3 regions of the Micromonospora sp. NPDC005413 genome follow, and region 3 is predicted to be linked to each of the others. Evidence: riboswitches for the same ligand, from Rfam matches in the RefSeq annotation. Region 3 holds a riboswitch; each other region holds the start of a gene.
What was found. Region 3 has a riboswitch for cobalamin ahead of bluB (5,6-dimethylbenzimidazole synthase). Riboswitches for the same ligand answer to the same signal wherever they lie in the genome.
Positions count from the first base shown of each region.

Region 1: another riboswitch for cobalamin. It lies ahead of ABZS37_RS27925 (ribonucleoside-diphosphate reductase subunit alpha); the one in region 3 lies ahead of bluB (5,6-dimethylbenzimidazole synthase).
Region 2: another riboswitch for cobalamin. It lies ahead of cobN (cobaltochelatase subunit CobN); the one in region 3 lies ahead of bluB (5,6-dimethylbenzimidazole synthase).

Region 1 is NZ_JBEXEV010000037.1:9,575-17,187, forward strand. It holds gene ABZS37_RS27915 (ROK family protein) at 1-436, opposite strand, end outside; gene ABZS37_RS27920 (MFS transporter) at 478-1,704, shown strand; cobalamin riboswitch at 1,800-2,017, shown strand; gene ABZS37_RS27925 (ribonucleoside-diphosphate reductase subunit alpha) at 2,215-4,527, shown strand; gene ABZS37_RS27930 (ribonucleotide-diphosphate reductase subunit beta) at 4,566-5,561, shown strand; gene ABZS37_RS27935 (glycoside hydrolase family 19 protein) at 5,648-6,727, shown strand; gene ABZS37_RS27940 (arsenate reductase ArsC) at 6,768-7,217, opposite strand; gene arsB (ACR3 family arsenite efflux transporter) at 7,236-7,613, opposite strand, start outside.
Region 2 is NZ_JBEXEV010000021.1:36,873-44,485, reverse strand. It holds gene cobN (cobaltochelatase subunit CobN) at 1-3,544, opposite strand, end outside; cobalamin riboswitch at 3,883-4,012, opposite strand; gene ABZS37_RS21175 (MBL fold metallo-hydrolase) at 4,364-5,071, shown strand; gene ABZS37_RS21170 (hypothetical protein) at 5,108-5,443, opposite strand; gene ABZS37_RS21165 (RNA polymerase sigma factor) at 5,574-6,155, shown strand; gene ABZS37_RS21160 (hypothetical protein) at 6,148-6,867, shown strand; gene ABZS37_RS21155 (hypothetical protein) at 6,957-7,454, shown strand; gene ABZS37_RS21150 (hypothetical protein) at 7,536-7,613, shown strand, end outside.
Region 3 is NZ_JBEXEV010000005.1:147,945-155,557, reverse strand. It holds gene ABZS37_RS09760 (PHB depolymerase family esterase) at 1-972, shown strand, start outside; cobalamin riboswitch at 1,014-1,214, shown strand; gene bluB (5,6-dimethylbenzimidazole synthase) at 1,244-1,873, shown strand; gene ABZS37_RS09750 (glycosyl hydrolase family 18 protein) at 2,056-3,396, shown strand; gene ABZS37_RS09745 (mechanosensitive ion channel domain-containing protein) at 3,791-4,801, shown strand; gene ABZS37_RS09740 (GNAT family N-acetyltransferase) at 4,954-5,637, shown strand; gene ABZS37_RS09735 (ATP-binding protein) at 5,736-6,116, shown strand; gene ABZS37_RS09730 (VTT domain-containing protein) at 6,230-6,889, shown strand; gene ABZS37_RS09725 (M56 family metallopeptidase) at 6,972-7,613, opposite strand, start outside.

The DNA of each region.
Region 1 (7,613 bases), on a different contig from region 3:
CGCCGGTCAGCCGACCATCGAGGTCGTTGCTGCCGGTGATCGCGTCGATGCCGGATTTCAGGGCGTCGAGAAGCTGCTCCGGGGTGAAGTCGCCGGGCAGCGGGCTGACCGCCGAGTAGTGCACGGTGCCTGCCAGGTCGACCAGCACCAGCCGCAGCGTGCGGCGGGCGACGTGGGCGCCGATCGCGTACCGGCTCTCCGGGACGAGTTCGTAGACGACCGCGGGCTTGCCGATGCCCGGGCGGCGGACGCCGGCGGGACGGAGCAGGCCGTCGGCGGTCAGGCGGGCGATGACCTTGGAGACCGCCTGTGGCGTCAGGCCGGTGGCGTCGACCACGGTCGACCGCTCGAACGTCCGCACGGTACGGCCCAACGCCATGACCAGCGCCTGGTTGTAGCCGCGCAGGAAGGTGACGTCGGCTGTGGTGCGCGTCATCCCACCACCCTATTACGCAACGCTGTTGCTAAATTCGCTCGGTGCATGGATTGAGCAGAGGTCGTCGCCTGGCGGCGGTTGTCGCGTTGGCGCTGGGCGGGGTCGCGGTCGGCCTGACCGAGTTCGTGGCGATGGGGCTCCTGCCCGACATCGCCCGCGATCTACTCCCGCAGCAGTACGCCCAGTCATCGTCGGGCGCGGTGGCTCGGGCGGGCTGGATGATCACCGCGTACGCGCTCGGTGTGGTCGTGGGCGCGCCCCTGCTCGCCGCCCTGACCGCCCGACTGCCACGCAAGAAGTTGGTGCTCGGGCTGCTCGTCCTCTTCGTCGTCGGCACCATCGCGTCGGCGACCGCGCCGACGTTCGACCTGGTGCTGGTGGCCCGGTTCGTCGCGGCGCTGCCGCACGGCGCGTACTTCGGAGCGGCCGGTCTGCTCGCGGCGACCCTGATGGGCCCCGGTAACGAGGCCCGGGGGTTCGCCGCCGTGCTCAGTGGCCTGACCGTGAGCAACGTCGTGGGCGTACCCCTGATCACGCGGCTCGGGCAGGCGGCCGGTTGGCGTACGGCGTACCTGGTCATCGCCGGGGTGTTCGTGCTCACCCTGTTGGCGGTTCTGGCGGTCGTCCCGGAGGTCGTCGCGGCGGTCGACGCATCCCCGGCCGCCGAGTTGAGGGCGCTGCGGACCTCGCAGGTGTGGCTCGTCGCGGCCGTCGGGGCGGTGGGCTTCGCCGGGTTCTTCGCGGTCAACACCTACATCGCACCGGTCACCACCGACGTCGCCGGCCTCTCGGCCGCGACGGTCCCGTGGGTGCTGGTCGCGGTGGGCCTGGGCATGACCGTCGGCAATGCCCTGGGTGGTTGGCTCGCGGACCGGGACCTGCGCCGGAGCATGATCGTCGGTTTCGTCGCCATGATCGTGAGCATCGCCGTCTTCAGCCTCGTCGCGTCGAACCGCGTCGGCCTGTTCGTGGGCGCGTTCCTGGTGGGCGCGACCAGCCTCTACCTGGGGCCGGTCCTACAGGCGCGCCTGATCACGGTGGCGCCGGGTGCGCAGTTGATGGGTGCGGCGATGAACCAGTCCGCCATGAACATCGCGAACAGCCTCGGCGCCGCTCTGGGCAGCGTTGCCATCGCCGCGGGCTTCGGCTACCTCGCGCCGGCCTGGGTGGGCGTGGCCCTTGCGATTCTCGGGCTGGGCCTCGCGGGTGTCAGCTTCGCGGCCGAGCGACGCTCGCGTGCCCCGGAGCCGGTCGCCGTCGCGAACTGACCCGCCGGCCGGGGACCGGTGACGGTCGTCACCAGCCCGCCACCGACACGCCCGGGACCGACATGTGGGGTGTGACAACCGCAGCGTCCCTATATATGGTGTCGAGCGCAGCTGGTTCGGCCGCTCATCCCGAGTGGTCGAGGCAAGAGGGAACCCGGTGAAAATCCGGGACTGTCCCGCAGCGGTGAGTGGGAACGACCGCCGTCATGAGCACTGGGCCACCAATGGGCCTGGGAAGCGACGGCCAGTAGGAGATCGGCGAGCCCGGTCGTGCCCGCGAGTCCGAAGACCTGCCAGCGCGCCGCGCACCCGTACCCGGGTGGGCGGCGGTCCGAGGCCGCGTGGGACGGCTGACGCCACCTGACCCACGCCTGACCGGCGTGGCGTCCGCCGGTGTCCGTCTTCTCCTCGCGTCCGAGGGCCATCAGGTCTCGAACTCGCGAGGAGTGAGTGGTGACAGTCACCGAGGTAGTCCCGGCCAGCGGCGAGGCGGCCCCGCGGCGGACGCCGATGCAGGTCCGCAAGCGCAACGGCGCCACCGAGTCCGTGGACGTGAACAAGATCGTCCGGGCCGTCGAGCGGTGGGCCGACGACCTCGCCGACGTCGACCCGATGCGCGTGGCCACCCGCACGATCAGCGGCCTGTACGACGGCGCGACGACGGCCGAGCTGGACCGGCTGTCCATCCAGACCGCGGCCGAGATGATCGGCGAGGAACCGCAGTACTCGCGCCTCGCCGCCCGGCTGCTGGCCGGTTACGTCGAGAAGGAGGTGCGTCGGCAGGGCGTCACCTCGTTCAGCGCGGCGATCCGGATCGGCCACGCCGAGGGCCTGATCGGTGACGACACTGCCGCCTTCGTCGCCGCGCACGCCACGATGCTCGACGACGCCATCGACCCGGACGGCGACCGGAGGTTCGAGTACTTCGGCCTGCGCACGGTGTACGACCGGTACCTGTTGCGCCACCCCACCAGCCGGCTGGTGCTGGAGACCCCGCAGTACTGGCTGCTGCGGGTGGCCTGCGGGTTGTCCCGTACGCCCGACGAGGCGGTCGACTTCTACCGGCTGATGTCCAGCCTGGCGTACCTGCCCAGCTCACCGACGCTGTTCAACTCCGGGACCCGGCACACCCAGATGTCCTCCTGCTATCTGGTCGACTCGCCGCGCGACGAGCTGGACTCGATCTACCAGCGGTACGCGCAGGTCGCCAACCTGTCGAAGTTCGCCGGTGGCATCGGCATCGCGTACTCCCGGGTTCGATCCCGGGGCGCGCTGATCCGCGGCACCAACGGGCAGTCCAACGGGATCGTGCCCTGGTTGCGCACGCTGGACGCGAGCGTCGCCGCGGTCAACCAGGGCGGTCGACGCAAGGGCGCGGCCTGCGTCTACCTGGAGCCGTGGCACCCGGACATCGAGGAGTTCCTGCAACTGCGGGACAACACCGGCGAGGACGCCCGGCGTACCCACAACCTGAACCTGGCCAACTGGATCCCGGACGAGTTCATGCGCCGGGTCGAGGCCGACGAGCTGTGGTCGCTGTTCGACCCGCACGAGGTTCCGGAGCTGCCCGACCTGTGGGGGGAGCGGTTCGACGCCGCGTACCGGGAGGCCGAGGCGCAGGGTCGCTACGTGCGGCAGGTCCCGGCGCGGGAGCTGTACGGGAAGATGATGCGCACCCTCGCCCAGACCGGCAACGGGTGGATGACCTTCAAGGACGCCGCCAACCGCCTGTGCAACCAGACGGCCGAGCCGGGCAACGTGGTGCACCTGTCCAACCTCTGCACCGAGATCATCGAGGTGTCCAGCGACGCCGAGACCGCGGTGTGCAACCTGGGCTCGGTGAACGTCGCCGCCCACCTCACCGACGCCGGCATCGACTGGGAGCGCCTGCGCGCCACGATCCGCACCGCCGTGACGTTCCTCGACCGGGTCATCGACATCAACTACTACCCAACCCCGCAGGCGGAGGCGAGCAATCCCCGCTGGCGGCCGGTCGGGCTCGGGCTGATGGGCCTGCAGGACGTGTTCTTCGCGCTGCGACTGCCGTTCGACTCCCCGGCAGCGCGGGAGCTGTCCACCCGGATCAGCGAGGAGCTGTACCTGACCGCGTTGGAGACCTCCGCCGACCTGGCGCGCCGCTTCGGCGCGCACCCGGCGTACGGACAGACCCGGGTCGCGCGAGGCCAGCTTCAGCCCGACCTGTGGGGTGTCGAGGGCACGCAGACCGCGCGCTGGGCCGCGCTGCGGCAGCAGATCGAGGAGTACGGGCTGCGCAACTCGCTGCTGGTGGCGGTCGCCCCGACCGCGACCATCGCCTCGATCGCCGGGTGCTACGAGTGCATCGAGCCGCAGGTGTCCAACCTGTTCAAGCGCGAGACCCTGTCGGGGGAGTTCCTCCAGGTCAACACCGCTCTGGTACGCGAGCTGAAGGCTCGTGGCCTGTGGACCGACCGCATCCGGTCGGCGATCAAGCGGGCGGAGGGATCGGTGCAGGACATCGCGGAGCTGCCGCCCGGCGTCCGGGAGTTGTTCCGCACCGCGTGGGAGCTGCCGCAGCGTGCGCTGATCGACCTGGCCGCCGCCCGAGCCCCGTTCATCGACCAGTCCCAGTCGCTGAACCTGTTCCTGGCCTCGCCCACCATCGGCAAGCTCTCCTCGATGTACCTGTACGCCTGGAAGGCCGGGCTGAAGACCACCTACTACCTGCGCTCGCGCCCCGCCACGCGGATCCAGCAGGCCACCGTCGCGGTTGTCGCGCCGTCGGACGCCGAGACGCTGGCCTGCTCGCTGGAGAACCCCGAGTCGTGCGAGGCCTGCCAGTGACCACCGCCGACACCACCGCCGACACGAGGACCACGCACATGCTGCTCGACCCCGGGATGGACCTCACCCTCCGCCCGATGCGCTACCCGCACTTCTTCGACCGGTTCCGCGACGCCATCCGTAACACCTGGACGGTCGAGGAGGTCGACCTGCACGCCGACCTCGCCGACCTCGACAAGCTGTCGCCGGCCGAGCGGCACCTGGTCAGCCGCTTGGTGGCGTTCTTCGCCACCGGCGACACGATCGTCGCCAACAACCTGGTGCTCAACCTGTACCAGCACGTCAACAGCCCCGAGGGTCGCCTCTACCTGTCCCGGCAGCTGTTCGAGGAGGCTGTGCACGTCCAGTTCTATCTGAACCTGCTCGACACGTACGTGCCCGACGAGACCGAGCGGTTCGCCGCCTTCGCGGCCATCGAGAACATCCCCTCGATCCGTCGCAAGGCCGAGTTCTGCTTCCGCTGGATCGACTCCCTGAGCGAGCTGCGAGAGCTGCGGTCCCGGGAGGACCGGCGGACGTTCCTGCTCAACCTGATCTGCTTCGCCGCCTGCATCGAGGGGCTGTTCTTCTACGGCGCGTTCGCGTACGTCTACTTCCTGCGCTCCCGTGGCCTGCTGCACGGTCTGGCCTCCGGCACCAACTGGGTGTTCCGCGACGAGTCCATGCACATGGCGTTCGCGTTCGACGTCGTCGACACCGTTCGGGGCGAGGAGCCGGACCTGTTCGACGACGACCTCGCCGACCAGGTTCGGCAGATGCTCACCGAGGCCGTCGAGTGTGAGGTGCAGTTCGCGGAGGACCTGGTGGGCCACGGCGTGCCCGGCCTGACGTTGACCGACATGCGGGAGTACCTCCAGCACGTCGCCGACCGTCGCCTCGCCCAGCTCGGCATCGCGCCGCACTACGGGTCGAGCAACCCGTTCGCGTTCATGGAACTGCAGGACGTGCAGGAGCTGTCCAACTTCTTCGAGCGGCGGGTGTCGGCGTACCAGGTCGGCGTGACCGGCACGGTCGCCTTCGACGACGACTTCTAGTCCACCTAATAGTAAAGATTGTGAACAGATGGTGTTACAGTCACTCCCGTCGATCTGACGCTCGAAATCCCAGGGAAGGAGTGACTATGTCGAGACTGCGCGCCCTGGCCGCGCTCGTGGCACTGACGGTCGCCGGCGGCCTGTTGGCGGTCCTGCCGTCGACCCCGGCGTCGGCCGCGGCCTGTGCGGCATCCTGGCAATCGTCGGCCGTCTACACCGGAGGGGCCCAGGTCTCTCACAACGGCCGCAACTACCAGGCGCAGTGGTGGACCCAGAACGAGGCTCCGCCGGGGACCACCGGCGTCTGGCAGGACCTGGGCTCCTGCGGAGGTGGCACCACGCCGCCGCCCACGGGCGCCTGCAACTATCCGAACTGGACCGCCGGCACCTGGTACGCCACGGGAAGCATCGTGCGCTACACCAACGGCCAGTACTACATCGCCGAGCACGACAACCCGGGCTACGACCCCATCATCAGCACCTGGTACTGGGAGCCCTATGCCTGCGGCGGTCAACCGCCCACCACCCCGCCGCCCACCAACCCCGGCGGCTTCGTGGTGACCGAGGCCCAGTTCAACCAGATGTTCCCGGGTCGCAACTCCTTCTACACGTACTCCGGGCTGGTCGCGGCACTCAGCGCCTACTCGGCGTTCACCAGGAGCGGCAGTGCCACCGTCCAGCGCCAGGAGGCCGCGGCCTTCCTGGCGAACGCGCACCACGAGACCGGTGGGCTCGTCCACATCGTGGAGCAGAACACCGCGAACTATCCGCACTACTGCGACTCGGGTCAGCCCTACGGCTGCCCCGCCGGCCAGGCCGCCTACTACGGTCGGGGGCCGATCCAGCTCAGCTGGAACTTCAACTACAACGCCGCCGGGAACGCCCTCGGGCTGCCCCTGCTGACCAACCCGTGGCTGGTGCAGACCGACGCCTCGGTGGCCTGGAAGACCGCCATCTGGTACTGGATGACCCAGACCGGGCCGGGCACCATGACCCCCCACAACGCGATGGTCAACGGCGCCGGGTTCGGTGAGACCATCCGCAGCATCAACGGCTCGATCGAGTGCAACGGTGGCAACTCCGGCCAGGTGCAGAGCCGCGTCACGAAGTACCAGCAGTTCGTCGGCATCCTCGGCGTCGCCGCCGGGGCCAACCTGTACTGCTGACCAGCGGACGGCCGGGCTCCCCTGTGGGGGAGCCCGGCCGTCATGCTGCTGGCGTTCGCGCCCCCGCTGCCGACTCTCCGGCAGCGGGGGAAGCGTGCAGTTCGGCGAGGAGCCTCTCCACCCGCGCCCGGATCTCGTCGCGGATCGGGCGGACGGCCTCGACGCCCTTGCCGGCCGGGTCATCGAGCTTCCAGTCCTCGTAGCGCTTGCCAGGAAAGACCGGACAGGTGTCGCCGCAGCCCATCGTCACGATGACGTCAGAGGACTCCGCGGTCGCGTACTCCAGGAGCTTTGGGGTCTGGTCGGTGATGTCGATGCCGACCTCCCGCATGGCACGCACGGCGGCGGGGTTGACCGTCTCGGCCGGCGCGGAGCCGGCAGAGCGGACCTCGACGCTGTCGCCCGCGAGGTGGCGTAGCCAGCCGGCGGCCATCTGGGAACGGCCGGCGTTGTGGACGCAGACGAACAGGACGCTGGGCTTGTCGCTCATGAGGGGTTGCCTTCCGGGTTACACGGTTGCTGAGGGTGCGGCAGCGAAGAACCGGCGGCGCGCCCACAGTGAGAGGTAGACGAGCCCGACCAGGACGGGCACCTCGATCAGCGGGCCGACGACCCCGGCGAGGGCCTGACCGGAGGCGACGCCGAACGTGCCGATCGCGACGGCGATGGCGAGTTCGAAGTTGTTGCCGGCGGCGGTGAAGGCCAGGGTGGTGGTGCGCTCGTAGCCGAGTCCGATGGCCCGGCCGAGAGCGTAGGAGCCGGCCCACATGAGCGCGAAGTACACCAGCAGGGGCAGGGCGATGCGGACGACGTCCAGGGGCCGGCTGGTGATGGCGTCTCCCTGCAGTGCGAACAGGATCACGATCGTGAACAGCAGCCCGTAGAG
Region 2 (7,613 bases), on a different contig from region 3:
CGCGCAGCGCCCACGGGTTGGACTGCTCCAGGAACTCCCGGGTGGTCTCGTCGAAGAGGTACGCGGCGGCCAGGTGCTCGTACATCCAGTCGTCGACCACGCCGGCGGTGGCGTCGTAGCCGAACAGGTAGTCCACGGTGGCGGCCAGCTCGAACGCGCCCTTGTAGCCGTGCCGGCGCATCGCGGCGATCCACTTCGGGTTGACCACCCGGGCCCGGAACACCCGCCGGGTCTCCTCGCCCAGCGTGCGGGTACGCACGTCGTGCGGCATCGCCGAGTCACCCACGTACGCCTGCGGTGACGTGCCGGTGAGGTGACGGACCATCGCCACCATCCCACCGTGGTACTGGAAGTAGTCGTCGGAGTCGACGATGTCGTGCTCGCGGGTGTCCTGGTTCTTCACCGCCACCGCGATCCGGGCGAAGGAGCGTTCCATGTCGGCGCGCGCCTCCCGCCCGTCCAGGCCCCGGCCGTAGGCGTAGCCGCCCCACACCGCGTACACCTCGGCCAGGTCGGCGTCGCTGCGCCACGTCCGGGCGTCGATGAGGGGCAGCAGGCCCGCGCCGTACGCCCCGGGCTTGGAGCCGAAGATCCGGGCGGTGGCCCGCCGCTCGTCGCCGTGCTCGGCGAGGTCGGCGGCGACGTGCGCTCGCAGGTAGTTCTCCTCGTCCGGCTCGTCCAGGGCGGCGACCCGCCGGACTGCGTCGTCGAGCAGCGCCACGACGTGCGGGAACGCGTCGCGGAAGAAGCCGGAGATGCGCACGGTGACGTCGACGCGGGGCCTGCCCAGTTCGGCGGTGGGCACCACCTCGATGCCGGTGACGCGCCGCGACCGGTCGTCCCAGACCGGGCGGCAGCCCAGCAGCGCGAGCACCTCGGCGATGTCGTCGCCCTGGGTCCGCATGGCGCTGGTGCCCCACACGGTCAAACCCACCGAGCGGGGGTACGCCCCGGTGTCGGCGAGGTGCCGGGCCAGCAGCGAGTCGGCGAGGGCGACCCCGACGTCCCAGGCGTTGCGGCTGGGAATGGCCTTGGGGTCGACGGAGTAGAAGTTGCGGCCGGTGGGCAGGACGTTGACCAGGCCCCGGGTGGGTGAGCCGGACGGGCCGGGCGGCACGAACCGCCCGTCGAGCGCGCCGAGGGTGTTCCTCAGCTCGTCGGTGGTCCGGTCCAGCCGGGGCACCAGCTCGGTGGCGGCGAAACGCAGCACTGCGGCGACGTCCGGGATCGGCTGGCCGGTGACCTCTTCGACCACGGCGTCGACGGTCTCGGCGTCCCAGTCGAGCGTCTCCATGCCGATGACCAACCGCCGGGCGAGGGCCTCGATCAGGTCGATGGCGTCGGCGGCGGTGCTGGCCGGCCCGTCCACCACATCGGTCAGCGCCGTTGGCAGCGCCAGTCGCTGGCCCGGTGACGCGAGCAGCGCCTGCTCGTCGAGCCCGTAAACGACGGCGAGGGCCTGCCGCAGGCCGGGCAGGGCCCGGGCACCACCCCAGATCTGCGGGGCGCGCAGCACCGCGAGGACCAGGTTGACCCGTGGCTCCCCGGTGGGCGCGTCGGCGAGGATGTGCAGCCCGTCGCGGATCTGCACGTCCTTGACCTCGCAGAGGTACCCGTCGAGGTGCAGCACGAAGTCGTCGAAGTCGTCCGCGTCGGGCATCGCCTCGGCGTGCAGGTCGTGGTGCAGCTCGGCGGCGCGTACCAGATCCCAGATCTGGGCCCGCACGGTCGGCACCTTGGCAGGGTCGAGGGCCTGCACGGTGGCGTACTCGTCGAGCAGTTGCTCCAGTTTGGCCAGGTCGCCGTAGGTTTCGGCGCGGGCCATCGGCGGCACGAGGTGGTCGATCACCACGGCGTGCGCCCGCCGCTTGGCCTGGGTGCCCTCGCCGGGGTCGTTGACGATGAACGGGTAGACCAGCGGCAGGTCGCCGAGGACCGCGTCGGGTGCGCAGTCGGCGGCGAGGCCGAGGCCCTTGCCGGGCAACCACTCCAGGGTGCCGTGCTTGCCCAGGTGCACCACGGCGTCCGCGCCGAAGCCGCCGTCGGCGACCGGTGCTGCCAACCAGCGGTACGCGGCCAGGTAGTGGTGGCTGGGCGGCAGGTCCGGGTCGTGGTAGATGGCGATCGGGTTCTCCCCGAAGCCGCGCGGCGGCTGGATCAGCAGCACCACGTTGCCGAAGCGAAGCCCGGCGAGCGCGATGTCCCCGCCCTCGGTGTAGAGCTCGCCCGGCGGCTCACCCCAGTGCTCCCGCATCCGCTCGCGCAGCTCTGCCGGGACCTGGTCGAACCAGCGCCGGTACGTCTGCCCGGGCACCCGGGCCTCGGCCGCGGCCAACTGCTCCGGGGTGAGCCACTCCACGTCGTGACCGCCAGCGGCGATCAGCGCGTGGATCAGCGCGTCACCGTCGTCGGGCAGCGGCGCGTCGCCCAGGTGGTAGCCGGCGTCGGCGAGCGCGGCGAACAGCCGGACCGCCGAGACCGGGGTGTCCAGCCCGACGGCGTTGCCGACCCGGGAGTGCTTGGTGGGGTACGAGCTGAGCACCACGGCGATCCGCTTGTCGGCGTTGGGTACGTACCGCAGCCGGGCGTGGCGCACCGCGATCCCGGCGACCCGCGCGGCCCGCTCCTCGTCGGCGGCGTAGACCGAGAGCCCGTCCGCGTCGATCTGCTTGAACGAGAACGGCACGGTGACGATCCGGCCGTCGAATTCGGGGATGGCCACCTGCATCGCCGCGTCCAACGGGGACAGTCCGGCGTCACTGCGGGCCCACTGCGCACGGGTGCTGGTCAGGCAGAGCGCCTGGATGATCGGCACGTCCAGGGCGGCCAGCGCTCCGACGTCCCAGGCGTCGGAGTCACCGCCTCCGGAGGCGTCCGCGGCGACCGCGCCGCCAGCCGCGAGCACAGTGACCAGCAGCGCGTCGCAGCGGGCGAAGAGCCCGAGCGGACCTGCGCCCCCGGTCAGCCCCCGCAGCGAGCCGCAGAAGATGGGCAGCGGGTTGCCGCCGGCCGCCCGCACCGCCTCGGCCAGCACGTCGACGAAACCGGTGTTGCCGGCCAGCGCGTGCGCCCGGTAGAAGACGATCCCCACAGTGGGCCGGCCCGGTTCGGCCGGGTGCTCGCCGTGCACGCCGTACGCCGGGGTGGGTGCGGGTGGGGCGAAGCCCTCGCCGGTGAGCAGCACCGTGTCGGAGAGGAACCGGGCCAGCTGCCCGAGGTTGTCGGGCCCGCCCTCGACCAGATACGCCAGCGCCTGGGTGACGACCCCGGACGGCACGGTGGAGATGGCCATCAGCTCGGCGTCGGGTAGCGCCTCGCCGCCGAGCACGACCGTCGGCACGCCGGTGGCGAGCACCACCGCGAGGCCGTCCGGCCACGCCTGACGACCCCCGAGCAGGCGTACGACGACGAGGTCGACCCCGTCGAGCAGGGCGGGGACCTCGTCGGCGGGGACCCGCGCGGGGTTGGCCAGCCGGTAGTCGGCGTCGCTGGCGCGGGCGGCCAGCAGGTCGGTGTCGGCGGTGGAGAGCAGCAGGATGCGCACGGCAGGCTCCGAGAGATGACGCCCTGGTCACCACGGGGGTGACCGGGACGATGCGAGTGGGCGCGGCGTCAGCCGGTACGACGGCCGGGCGGACGACTCACCGACGCGGGCGTCGGGGACGGTCAGCGCCGGGCGGTCAGCTCAGCGGTATCGGTGGCCGACTCGGCCGGCTCGGAGCACACCGACGCGGCCGGTTCGGAGCATGCGGGTGCCGCCGGTCGCGGGCACGGCGAAGCGCCCACCGTGCGGTTCATGACGATGCTCGTCGATGAATGAGACGCCGTGCGTCATCGGGTCCTCCTCGGGTGTCCACGCCCTGGGGTACGTCCCGACGGCCGAAGTATCCTGGCTTCCGGATCGACGCTCTCCCCCGGCCTTCCAACCGCAGACACACGGCCGTGACTCACGAGGGGGGATCGCTCCCCGGTGACAGTGGCGGGACCGCGTCGGATTCACACCGACTTCCTTCACTGCCGTCAGGCCGCGAATGCTGCCACACCGCCGCGCCGCCGGTCAACGCCGACCCCGACACCGTCGGGTGGGTGCAATTCATCGAGGTTTGACGATTGGCTCGCGGGTGAAAACCAGGATCGCAATGCCCTGGGTCAATGCGGCCGATCCTTTGCTCTGCTTCACCCGACGCAACAGTGCCGACGTCTATTCGGTGCACCCGCGTAAGCAGAACGAAGCGCCCGCACGCATGCCCTGGCCTGCCCCGATCACCCGGCGGGACAGTGGCTCCCGGCCCCGGCACCTAGGATCGGTGATCGCCGGACCAGCGTCGGCCATCAATCTCGGGGGTCGATCACCATCGTCGCCATGCAGTTCCGTCACCTCGCCGGCCAGGTCTGGCTCTGCCCAGGCGATCCGGATCCGGACGCGGTCCAGGCCGGCGTCGCGGTGGTCGCCGACGAGCGCGGCAGTGTGATGATCGACGCCGGGCAGAGCCCCGCGCACGCCGCCGAGATCCGGGCCGCGCTCGCCGACGCCGGGCTGCCGGAGCCGCGCTGGCTGGTCTACACCCACCATCACTGGGACCACGTCTGGGGCGCCTGCGCCTGGCCCGAGGTGGAGATCATCGGGCACGAGGCGGCCGTGCCGCTGCTACGCGCCGAGGCCGCTCGGCCGTGGAGTCACCGTTACCTGCGCGAGCAGGTACGCGCCGACCCGCGCCTCGGCCCGAGCTTTCGCGCCCGGGCACTCGCCATGGACTCGTGGGACGACTTCGCCATTCTGCCGCCCACCCGGACGTTCACCGACGCGGACGAGGTGCCGGTCGGGGTGCGGCTGCGCCACGTCGGCGGCGGGCACGCACCGGACTCGACCGTGGTGCTGGTGCCCGACTCAGGGGTCATGCTGCTGGGTGACTGCTTCTACCCGCCGCCGGCACACCTGCGCCGACCCGAGGACGGCCTCGACCTGGCGCTGGTCCGGCGACTGCTCGATGACGAGTACGGCTGGTACGTCTCCAGCCACGCCGAGCCGATGACGCTGGAGCAGGCCCACTCAGCCGTCGACGACGCCTGAGCGCAAGGGCGGTGCGGCACCCAACGGGCGCAGCGTTCAGCGGGCGTGGCGTTCCGGGTGGGCGCGATTCCACACCCGCATCCGTTCCGGGTAGCCGGTGCGCGCCGCCTCGTACAGCGGCACCGCGTGCTTGCGGGCGATGGTGCCGGCGGCGCGCGGCGTGCCGGTACGGCGGCGGATCCACTCGCCGTCGTGGGCGATCGCCATCACGGTGGTGTCCGTCGCGGTGGTCTCCGGCTCCAGGTAGAACTCCACTCCCTGCCGAGTGGCGACGAATTCCTCCAGCGCCGCGAGGTCGTCGCGGGTCGCCTCCCGGTCCAGCTTCGTCGGGGTCGCCTCGGCACCCCGCGACCGGCGATTGAACCAGCTCATGCCCAGCCCCTCTCCTCGACGCCCCTCCAGTGCAGCACCGAATCCTGGCAATACCCTGCACGTCGGATGGGAGGGAGCTGACCCGGTCCGAAAGAACCACGGGTGGAACCCGTGGCGCGTGGGCGGTGTCATGAGTGTGATCCGAACGGAGGCTCCCCTGGACGACGACGCGCTCGTCACCCGCGCCCGGGCAGGTGACCTGGAGGCGTACGACCTCCTGGTCGCCCGGCACACCGCGTCCGCGCACCGGACGGCGGTGCTGCTCGGCGCGGGCTCGGACTGCGAGGACGTCATCCAGGAGGCGTTTGTGAAGGCGTACCGCAAGTTGTCCCGTTATCGGGGCGAGTCGTCCTTCCGATCCTGGCTGCTCGCGATCGTCGCCAACGAGACCCGCAACCTGCACCGGTCCCGCGGCCGGCGGGACGGGCTCGTCCTGCGGGCCGCGGCGGCGGATCCAACGGCGGAGATCGCCGAGGACGGAGCGGTCGACGCGGTCCTCGCCGGGGAGCGGCGCGCCGCGCTGGTGGAGGCCCTGCGTCAACTGCCGGTGCGGGACCGCGAGGTGATCGTCTGCCGATTCTTCCTCGATCTCACCGAGGAGGAGACGGTGGCGGCACTGGGCTGGCCCCGGGGCACGGTGAAGTCGAGGACATCCCGGGCACTGGCGAAGCTCCGCGGCATGCTCGACCGCGAGGAGGTCCGGCATGGGTGACCTCGAACGGGAGTTGCGCGACCTCTCCGCCTGGCTGGAGACACCCGATCCGCCCGACGTGACCGCCCGCGTCCGCGTACAGCTCAGCAGGCCCGCCCCCCGGCGCCGCCGGTGGCGCTCGCTCGCCGCGATGGCGCTCGTCGCCCTGCTCGTGGCGGTGTTACCGCCGACGCGTGCCGCCGTCGCCGACGCTGTTGCTGGGCTGCTGCGCTTCGCCGGAGTCAGCATTGCCACCTCGTCCGCACCGGCACTGCCCAGCGGCACTCCGTCGCCGTTGCCCGCGCAGCGCGCCACCGCGCTGGACGAGGCACAACGGGCGGTGCGGTTCCCGATCCGCCTACCGGCGAAGCTGGGCCCGCCCGAGCGGGTGCTGGTCGCCGACCCCGACGCCACGGGCAACTGCCGGGTGGCGACGCTGCTCTACGACGGGGGTGCGCTGCGCATCGACGCGTTCGACGGTCGGCTCGATCTGGCCTTCCACAAGGAGGCCAGTCCGCCGGGTGTGGCCTGGGTCCAGGTCAACGGCGACTTCGCAATCTGGGTCGACAGTCCACACGTGCTGTCGTACGTGGACCGTGCGGGCGAGGTCCGCAGGGAGACCGCCCGACTGGCCGCCTCGACCCTGATCTGGCAGGAAGCCGACGTGAGCTACCGGCTTGAGGGCGCTCTCACCGAGGCTGAGGCGATCGAGGTCGCCAGCTCGTTGCGCTAGGAACCTGGCGGGCCCGGCCGGTGTCGTGAAGATGCGACGAGTCGTCGACGCGTACCGGAAGGGGCGAGATGGGTTCATGGGGCAGGTTGATGCTGGCATCATCGGTGGTCCTGCTGGCGGGGTGCACGACCACGACCAGCGGCGGGTCGGCCGCGCCGGCTGGCGCTACCGCCAATGCCACCACGGCGAGCGCCGCGACAGGCTGCGGTACGCGGGTCGAGACCGGCTCTCTGCCCGACTGGGCGGACGCCGGATTCAGTGGGGACGCGCGGGCCCCGCACGTCTTCGGGGCGAAGGGCGACATCGTTGCGGTGCTGTTCGCTCATCCGCTGCGGCTGCACAGGAAGGACGGGTCGAACAACAAGATCCTGTGGGTCGCCCGCGCTGCCACGACCTCGCCCGACCCGACGTCACCGGCCACCTTGGTGATCACCGCGACGCTGGACGGCACCGACACCCGGGTGACCCGGGAGGTCGCCGGCGGCCCGGGCCCATCGATCATCGACATGCCACAGGACGGTTGCTGGCACCTCGACCTCCGCTGGTCCGGGCACACCGACACGATGGACCTGGTCTACGCCCCATGAGCTGCCCACTGCCGTTCGTCGGGAGCTGTCGAAGCGACAGTTGTGCTCGGGCCGGTCGGTGGGCCGCATAGGCTGCCTGACGTGCCTGAGGACCTGCGGACGGCGGCGGCCCGTAACAACGCCGAATGGTGCGACATCGTCTGCGGCAGCCACGGGTTG
Region 3 (7,613 bases):
GACCTGGACCGCACGGTGACCGCGGCCCGGCTCGACCGCCACGGAAACATCGTGCTGGAGCTGAGCTACGCCGAAGGCCAACTCGGCGGTGGCACCCTCGGCTACATCGTGAGCAGGGGCCGCAACGTCCGGCTGGACCTCGTCTACACCATCAGGCAGAACACCCCGCTCGTCCGGCGCCACGGCCCGCCGGTCACCATCACTCGCTTCGTGCAGGGGCGGCTGTCGAACCCCGAGGTGGACGCCTTCAGCCACCACGTCTCGGGCTCGGGCCTGAAGTACCGGTTGTACTCCCCGGAGCGTTCGCCCCGCCTCGGTCGGCTGCCGCTGATCCTCTGGCTGCACGGCGGCGGCGAGGGTGCCGCACTGCCCGACGACTACTACGACAACGAGACCACGCTGCGCGCCAACCGCGGCGCGTTGGGCTTCGCCACCCCGGAGGCTCAACGGATCTTCTCCGGCGCGTACGTCGTCGCTCCGCAGAGCACCTCCTACTGGATGGAGGACGGCCCCCGGTTCGCCCCGCTGATCCGCGAGATCGTCGAGGACCTCGTGCGCCGCAAGCGTGTCGACCCCGACCGGATCTACGTGGCCGGTTGCAGCAACGGCGGCTACATGTCCCTGGAGATGACCGTCGCCTATCCCGACCTGTTCGCCGCGTCGGTGCCGATCTGCGGCGTCGTCGAGCCGCTCGACGGGGAGGGCCCGCCGCTGATCACCGACGCGGAGCTGGCGAGGATCCACACCCCGACCTGGCTGGTCACCTCGCGCGACGACGACACCGTGCCACCCGAGACCAACACGATCCACGCCCATGACCTCATCCCGGGATCACTGATCACCCTGTACGACCACGTTGTCTGGAACGGCTACCAGTTCCCCGGTCACTGGTCCTGGATCTACGTGGCCCGCAACGACCCGAGCCGCAACGGCACCCACATCTGGCAGTGGATGGCCCGCCGTCGTCGGTGATCCGCCGCTCAGGGTCATCGTCCGGGCCACTATGGTGCTCGGTGGCACAAACGTTGCGAGGTGCCCCGCGCGAGTGGGGAGAATCGGGAAGCCGGTGTGAGTCCGGCACGGGCCCGCCGCGGTGACCGGGGAGTTGCCACCTACGCGTACCAGACGCAGCCACTGGCCCTGAGGGGCTGGGAAGGCGGGTGACCAGCGTAGATCCGGGAGTCCGAAGACCGGCCTCGCGTCATCGGCCCCGCCAGGGGCACGAGCGCAGCGGGAGCCTGCCTTGAACACCGGACTCTACGAGACCATCCACCGCCGCCGGGACGTACGTGCCCAGTTCACCGGGGCGCCGATCCCCGACGACACGTTGCACCGGATCCTCACGGCGGCGCACGCCGCGCCGAGCGTCGGTCTCTCCCAACCCTGGGACTTCATCCTGGTCCGCGATCCTGAGCTGCGGCAGGAATTCCACCGGCACGTGGAGCGGGAACGGGACACCTTCGCGGCCACACTTGACTGCGCGGCGGCGGAACGCTTCGCCCGGATCAAAATCGATGGCGTACGCGAGTCGACGTTGTCGGTCGTGGTTACGTACGACCCGGAGCGGGGTGGACCGGCCGTGCTCGGTCGTCACGCGATCGCCGACGCCGGCCTCTACTCGGTCTGTCTGGCGATCCAGAACCTGTGGCTGGCCGCGACCGCCGAGCAGCTCGGAGTCGGTTGGGTCTCGTTCTACCGGGAGCCGTTCCTGCGCGACCTGCTCGGCATTCCGGCCACCGTTCGCCCAGTGGCGTGGCTCTGCCTCGGCCCGGTCACCCAACTGGAGCAGACGCCGGACCTGGAGCGGCACGGCTGGCGCCAGCGACGCCCGGTGTCGTCGGTGATCCACCACGATCGTTGGACGACCGGGTGACCGGCGCGAAGGCGCCAAACGGCATCGTCGCGAGCACGCGTGCCCGGACTATCGGACGTCTACGGCTACCGACCTCCGCACTCCCCCAACTTCCCGGGATCTGTAAACAACCCTTGATATTAAACTTCACGGACGTCAATATGTGTGGAGGTCGCGGGTCGCCGAAGCCTGGGGAGTGAGCCATGAGAAGCCGTCGATTTTTCGCAGTGCTGGCCGGGGCGGCGATGACCGTCACGGCCGCCGTCGCCTTCGTCCCCAGCAGCATGGCGGCCGTGTCCTCGGCCAACGCCATCCCGATGGTCGCCTGCACCGCCCCGGCCTGGGCCGAGGGCCCCACCTACCAGGCGGGCGCCCAGGTCACCTACGGCGGCCGGCTCTACCAGGCTCTCGTCACCCACACCGCGCACCCCGGCGCCGGCTGGAACCCCGCCGCGACCCCGTCGCTGTGGCGCGACCTGGGCGCATGCTCGGGAAGCACTCCGCCGCCCACCACGCCACCACCGACGACCCCGCCGCCCACCACGCCACCACCGACCACACCTCCCCCCACCACGCCGCCGCCAACCGGTGGGACCTGCGCGGTGAAGTCGCGGCCCGCCGGCAAGGTGTTGCAGGGCTACTGGGAGAACTGGGACGGCGCCTCCAACGGCGTACACCCCGGCCTCGGCTGGATCCCGATCACCGACAGCCGGCTCAACCAGCACGGCTACAACGTGATCAACGCAGCGTTCCCGGTGATCCGCTCGGACGGCACGGTCCTCTGGGAGAACGGCATGGACGCTGGCGTCAAGGTGGCCACCCCGGCCGAGATGTGCCAGGCCAAAGCGGCCGGCGCCACCATCCTGATGTCGATCGGTGGGGCCGCAGCGGGCATCGACCTGAGCTCCAGCGCGGTCGCCGACCGGTTCATCGCGACGATCGTGCCGATCCTGACGGCCTACCACTTCGACGGCATCGACATCGACATCGAGACTGGCCTGACCGGCAGCGGCAACATCAACACCCTGTCGACGTCGCAGGCAAACCTGATCCGGATCATCGACGGAGTGCTGGCCCGGATGCCGTCGAACTTCGGCTTGACCATGGCACCGGAGACGGCCTACGTCACCGGCGGCAGTGTGGTCTACGGCTCGATCTGGGGTTCGTACCTGCCGATCATCAAGAAGTACGTGGACAACGGCCGGCTCTGGTGGCTGAACATGCAGTACTACAACGGCAGCATGTACGGCTGCGCCGGCGACTCGTACCCGGCGGGCACCGTGCAGGGCTTCACGGTGCAGACGCAGTGCCTGAACAACGGCCTCACCATCCAGGGCACCACCATCCGCGTGCCGTACGACAAGCAGGTCCCGGGCCTGCCCGCGCAGAACGGGGCGGGCGGTGGCTACATGTCGACGTCGTTGGTCACGCAGGCGTGGAACTCCGTGCCCGGTATCAAGGGCCTGATGACCTGGTCGGCGAACTGGGACGGGTCGAAGGGGTGGACCTTCGGCGACAACGTGAAGCGCCTCCAGGGCCGCTGACAGGCAATGGCGCCGGGGCGTACCGTCAGCCGGCCTCCCGGCGGGCGCGGCCCCGGCGCGGCGCGGACTACCAACCGGCATCGATGCCAGGCGGACCTTGTCACGGTGATGACCGGCAACCCCTGACCCTGAAATCACCAGCCATGCTGCGAGCAGCGCGACCCAAACAACTTGGTGCTCGGCCATAGGCAGCCGATCACGCATCCTGCGCCGGCTCGCAGAAAGCCTGCGGGCAGGCCTACCGTCTCGTTCGGCAGCCGCCGGACGTCGGTCACGGCCGTCTGGCATTCCCGATATCCGCCGCCTGCCACCGGATCGGATGACACCCTGAACGCGGGGAGTGCGGTCGCGAGCCCGGGAGGGGCGGCATCGGGATCACGGTGAACAGCTTCTGATGCGTACCGCGTTGATCGTGTTGGCCGCGCTGGCGGCGGCCGTGGTCGTGGACCTGGTCTCCGGCGTGCTGGTGAACCGGGTTGCCCATGGCCGCTACAAGTGGCTGCTGGAGCCGCTGCGGCGCACCTGCCGCCGCCCGGCGGCCGCGGTCCTGCTGGTCGGGGGGCTGTTCTACGCGCTGCCGCCCGGACCGGCCGGGTGGCAGCGTTATCTGCGGCACGCCATCCTGCTGGTCCTGGTCGCCGTCGGTGCGTGGCTGGTGATCAAGGCATTGAACGTTGCCGAAGCGGTCGTGTTCAGCCGGCTGCCGAGCGATCCGGTCACGAGCCGGCGGGTCCGGCGGGCCCGGACCCAGATCCGCCCGGTGCGGCGGCTCACCGTCGCCGTGGTCACGATCGTCGCGGTCGGTCTGATCCTGATCACCTTCCGGCCGGTACGCCTCTTCGGCGTCTCCATTCTGACCTCGGCCGGGGTGGTCGGCGCGGTGATCGGCCTTTCCGCCCGAACCGCGCTCGCCAACGCGTTCTCCGGCATCCAGGTCGCCTTCGCCGACGGGCTGCACGTCGGCGACGTGCTGGTGGTGGACGGCGAATGGGGCCGGGTCGAGGAGGTGAAGCTGACCAACGTGGTGATCCGGCTCTGGGACGAACGGATGCTCATCCTGCCGACCACGTACTTCACGGAGCGGCCGTTCCAGAACTGGACCCGGAACGAGTCGCGGGTGATCGGCAAGATCCAGCTACATGTCGACCACACCGCCGACCTGGACGACCTGCGCCGGGAGGCACGCCGACTGGTCGAGTCCTCACCGCTGTGGGATCGAGACCAGTGGGTGCTCCAGATGGTCGACGTCACCCCGCAGACCGTGGTCATCCAGGTGCAGGCCTCGGCTGCTGACGGCGCCAGCGGCTGGGACCTGCGCTGCGACCTACGCGAGGGACTGATCCGCTACCTGCGCGACCAGCACCCCCAGTGGCTGCCCCGCACCCGCAGCCAGTACCAGCCCTGACCGGCGGGTCGCGTCCAGAGGTGTGCCGTTGGGTTGGCGGGCACTCGTGTATCGCTGTGGCCTGGAGAGATCGCTGCGGCAGGTAGGACGGCATCCGGGCCAGCTCGCCAGCAGGACGCGGGCCGGTCGGACACGACTGATCTACTGGACGGGTGAGCGACCTGAGAAATCTCATCATCCGCTGGCAGCGCGGCTGGGGCGTGGCCCGCGCGCTGCCCGCCGCCGAAGACGTCGGCGGCGGGTTGCGGGTGCGGTGCATGCAGCCCAGTCGCGATGTCGAGTATGTCGCGCTCGATGCAGGCGCGGACCTGGCGTCGCTCACCAGGCTGGCCGAGCTGGTCGCGGGCGAGGAGACCGCCACATGGCTGACCGTGCCCACCACCGACCCGACGGAGGCGGTCTCGGCTCTGGAGGCCGCCGGCCTGATCCTGCTCAAGCGCTCGGAACTGCTGATGACGGCCGATCTTCGCGGCCATAAGCAGAACATGCCCGCTGCACCGTACCGGCTCTTGACTCAGTTCGACTCGCATCAGGGCGACCCCGTGGTCACGGCCACGGTACGGCACGAGTCGGGAGAGGTCGGTGCACGCGGGATGATGGGATTGACTGGTACGGATGCCATCGTAGACCGGATCGAGACCATGCCCGCTCATCGTCGCAAGGGCCTGGCCAGCGCGATCATGGGTGCACTAGCCCGTTCCGCAATCGAAGAAGGCGCCGAGCACGGCATTCTCATCGCCAGCGAGGACGGTCAACGTCTGTACACGACGCTCGGCTGGCAGCCGGTCGCCCAGGTACTGATCGCAACGACGCCCGGCAACGCGTACCCGTCCTGAACCGGCAGTTACGACCAGGGCCGACCCACGCTCCTCGTCGTTGCCCGGCGAGTACGAACGCCACCATCCGACGACAAGCAGCGCACTGATCTCGGCACGTGCGGACATCGCCAGCTTGGGTGCCAGCTCGGCGGCCCGGAAGGCCAGGTGCGCGCAACCCCGTGCGCCGCAATCGTCGTCGCACGTCTCGGCGGCGACGAGGCCTAGGAGCAACCCCACCGCGTCGTCGGCAGAGTCGTCCGCGATGCCGCTGGTGGTGTAGCCACTCATTTGACGCCGTCGTCGTCAGCCTCGCCGCCAGCGACATCGACGCCGAGGTGGTCATCGGCAACGACGGGCCCGCTATCGCCGCCGCCGACCGAGAACGTGTCTTCGACCGGTTCGTGCGCCTCGACGACAGCCGGTCCCGTCAGGGTGGCGGTGCTGGGCTGGGCTGCCGATCGCCCGCGACATCGTCGTCGCGCACGGCGGGACCGTGACCGTGGACGCGCTGACCGACGGCGCCGCGCTACAGGTCCGGCTGCCGATCCTCAACCCTTGAACCTACGGCGTGTAGGTTTAACAGCACGCCGTCGAGGAGAAAGTCGCGCAGATGCTGGCCGCACCGAACACCCTTGCCCTTGGCCCGTCGTTCCTGGACCCGCAGTGGCTCATCTCCACCTTCGGCCTGATCGGCATCCTGGCCATCGTCTTCGCCGAGTCCGGCCTCCTGATCGGCTTCTTCCTGCCCGGCGACTCGTTGCTGTTCACCGCCGGCCTGCTCGTGGCCGATGGCACCTACCTGCACCAGCCGCTGTGGCTGATGTGCCTGCTGGTGTCGATCGCGGCGGTCTCGGGTGACCAGTTCGGCTACCTCTTCGGCCGACGCCTCGGCCCGGCGCTGTTCCGGCGACCCGACTCCCGCCTGTTCAAGCAGGAAAACTTGACCAGGGCCCAGGACTTCTTCCGCACGTACGGCGCCCGCTCGATCGTGCTGGCCCGGTTCGTGCCGATCGTGCGGACGTTCACCCCGATCGTGGCCGGAGCGAGCCACATGCACTACCGCACGTTCCTGGTCTACAACGTCCTCGGCGGCACCCTGTGGGGATGCGGGGTCACCATCCTCGGCTACTTTCTGGGTCAGGTGGCGTTCGTCAAGAACAACATCGAGTTCATCCTGGTCGGCATCGTGGTCGTCTCGGTGGTCCCGATCGGCGTCGAGCTGCTGCGCGCACGCCGCCGTGGTCGTCGCTCCCAGGCGGGGTCGCGCTGACGCGCGATGGGCGCGAGCCGTTCGGCACGAGACTGAGATGTCCCTGGATCCCCACCTGACCGCGGTGCCCGACCCACTCAGGTCAGAGCCAGACGCGGGCCAGGGCCACGAACTCGACAGTCGCCGCGGTGACGGCGGTCAGGAAGCCAGCGCCGAGCAGGGCCGGGCCGATCAGTCGCCGTCGTCGCGGCGCGGGAACGGGCTCGGTGAGTGCGCGCACCCGTTGCAGCGCGGCGCCGCCGTTAATTCCGAGTACGGAGGCCGGCCCGGACCCGACGGTGGCGAGAGCGGCCCGGGCTACGGCTTGGGCGGTCAGGTCGCGGTCGTCGACGGCGACGGCAGCGTCCTCGTCGGCCCACCGCTCGACCAGATACGCGACGGTGTCACGAACCGGCACGAGCAGCGGATTCAATGCGGCCGCGGCCGCTGCGGCGGCCACGAGGCGATGGTGACGGTGCACCAGGTGGGCCTGCTCGTGGGCGAAAACCACCCGGCGCTCGTCGGCGTCGAGCAGCCGCAACATGCCGGCGGTGACCAGCAGGTGACCGTCGCGTCCGCGACGGCCAGGCACGGCGACGGCCAGCGGCGCAGACCAGTCGGCGACGACCAAGCCGTACTCCGCCGTGCCGGCCGCCCGCAACCGCCGGTGAGTAGACAGCCGACGGCGCAGATCGATCAGCAGCCGTACGCCGCCGAGGAGCAGCGCGAGTCCTGCGACGAGCGC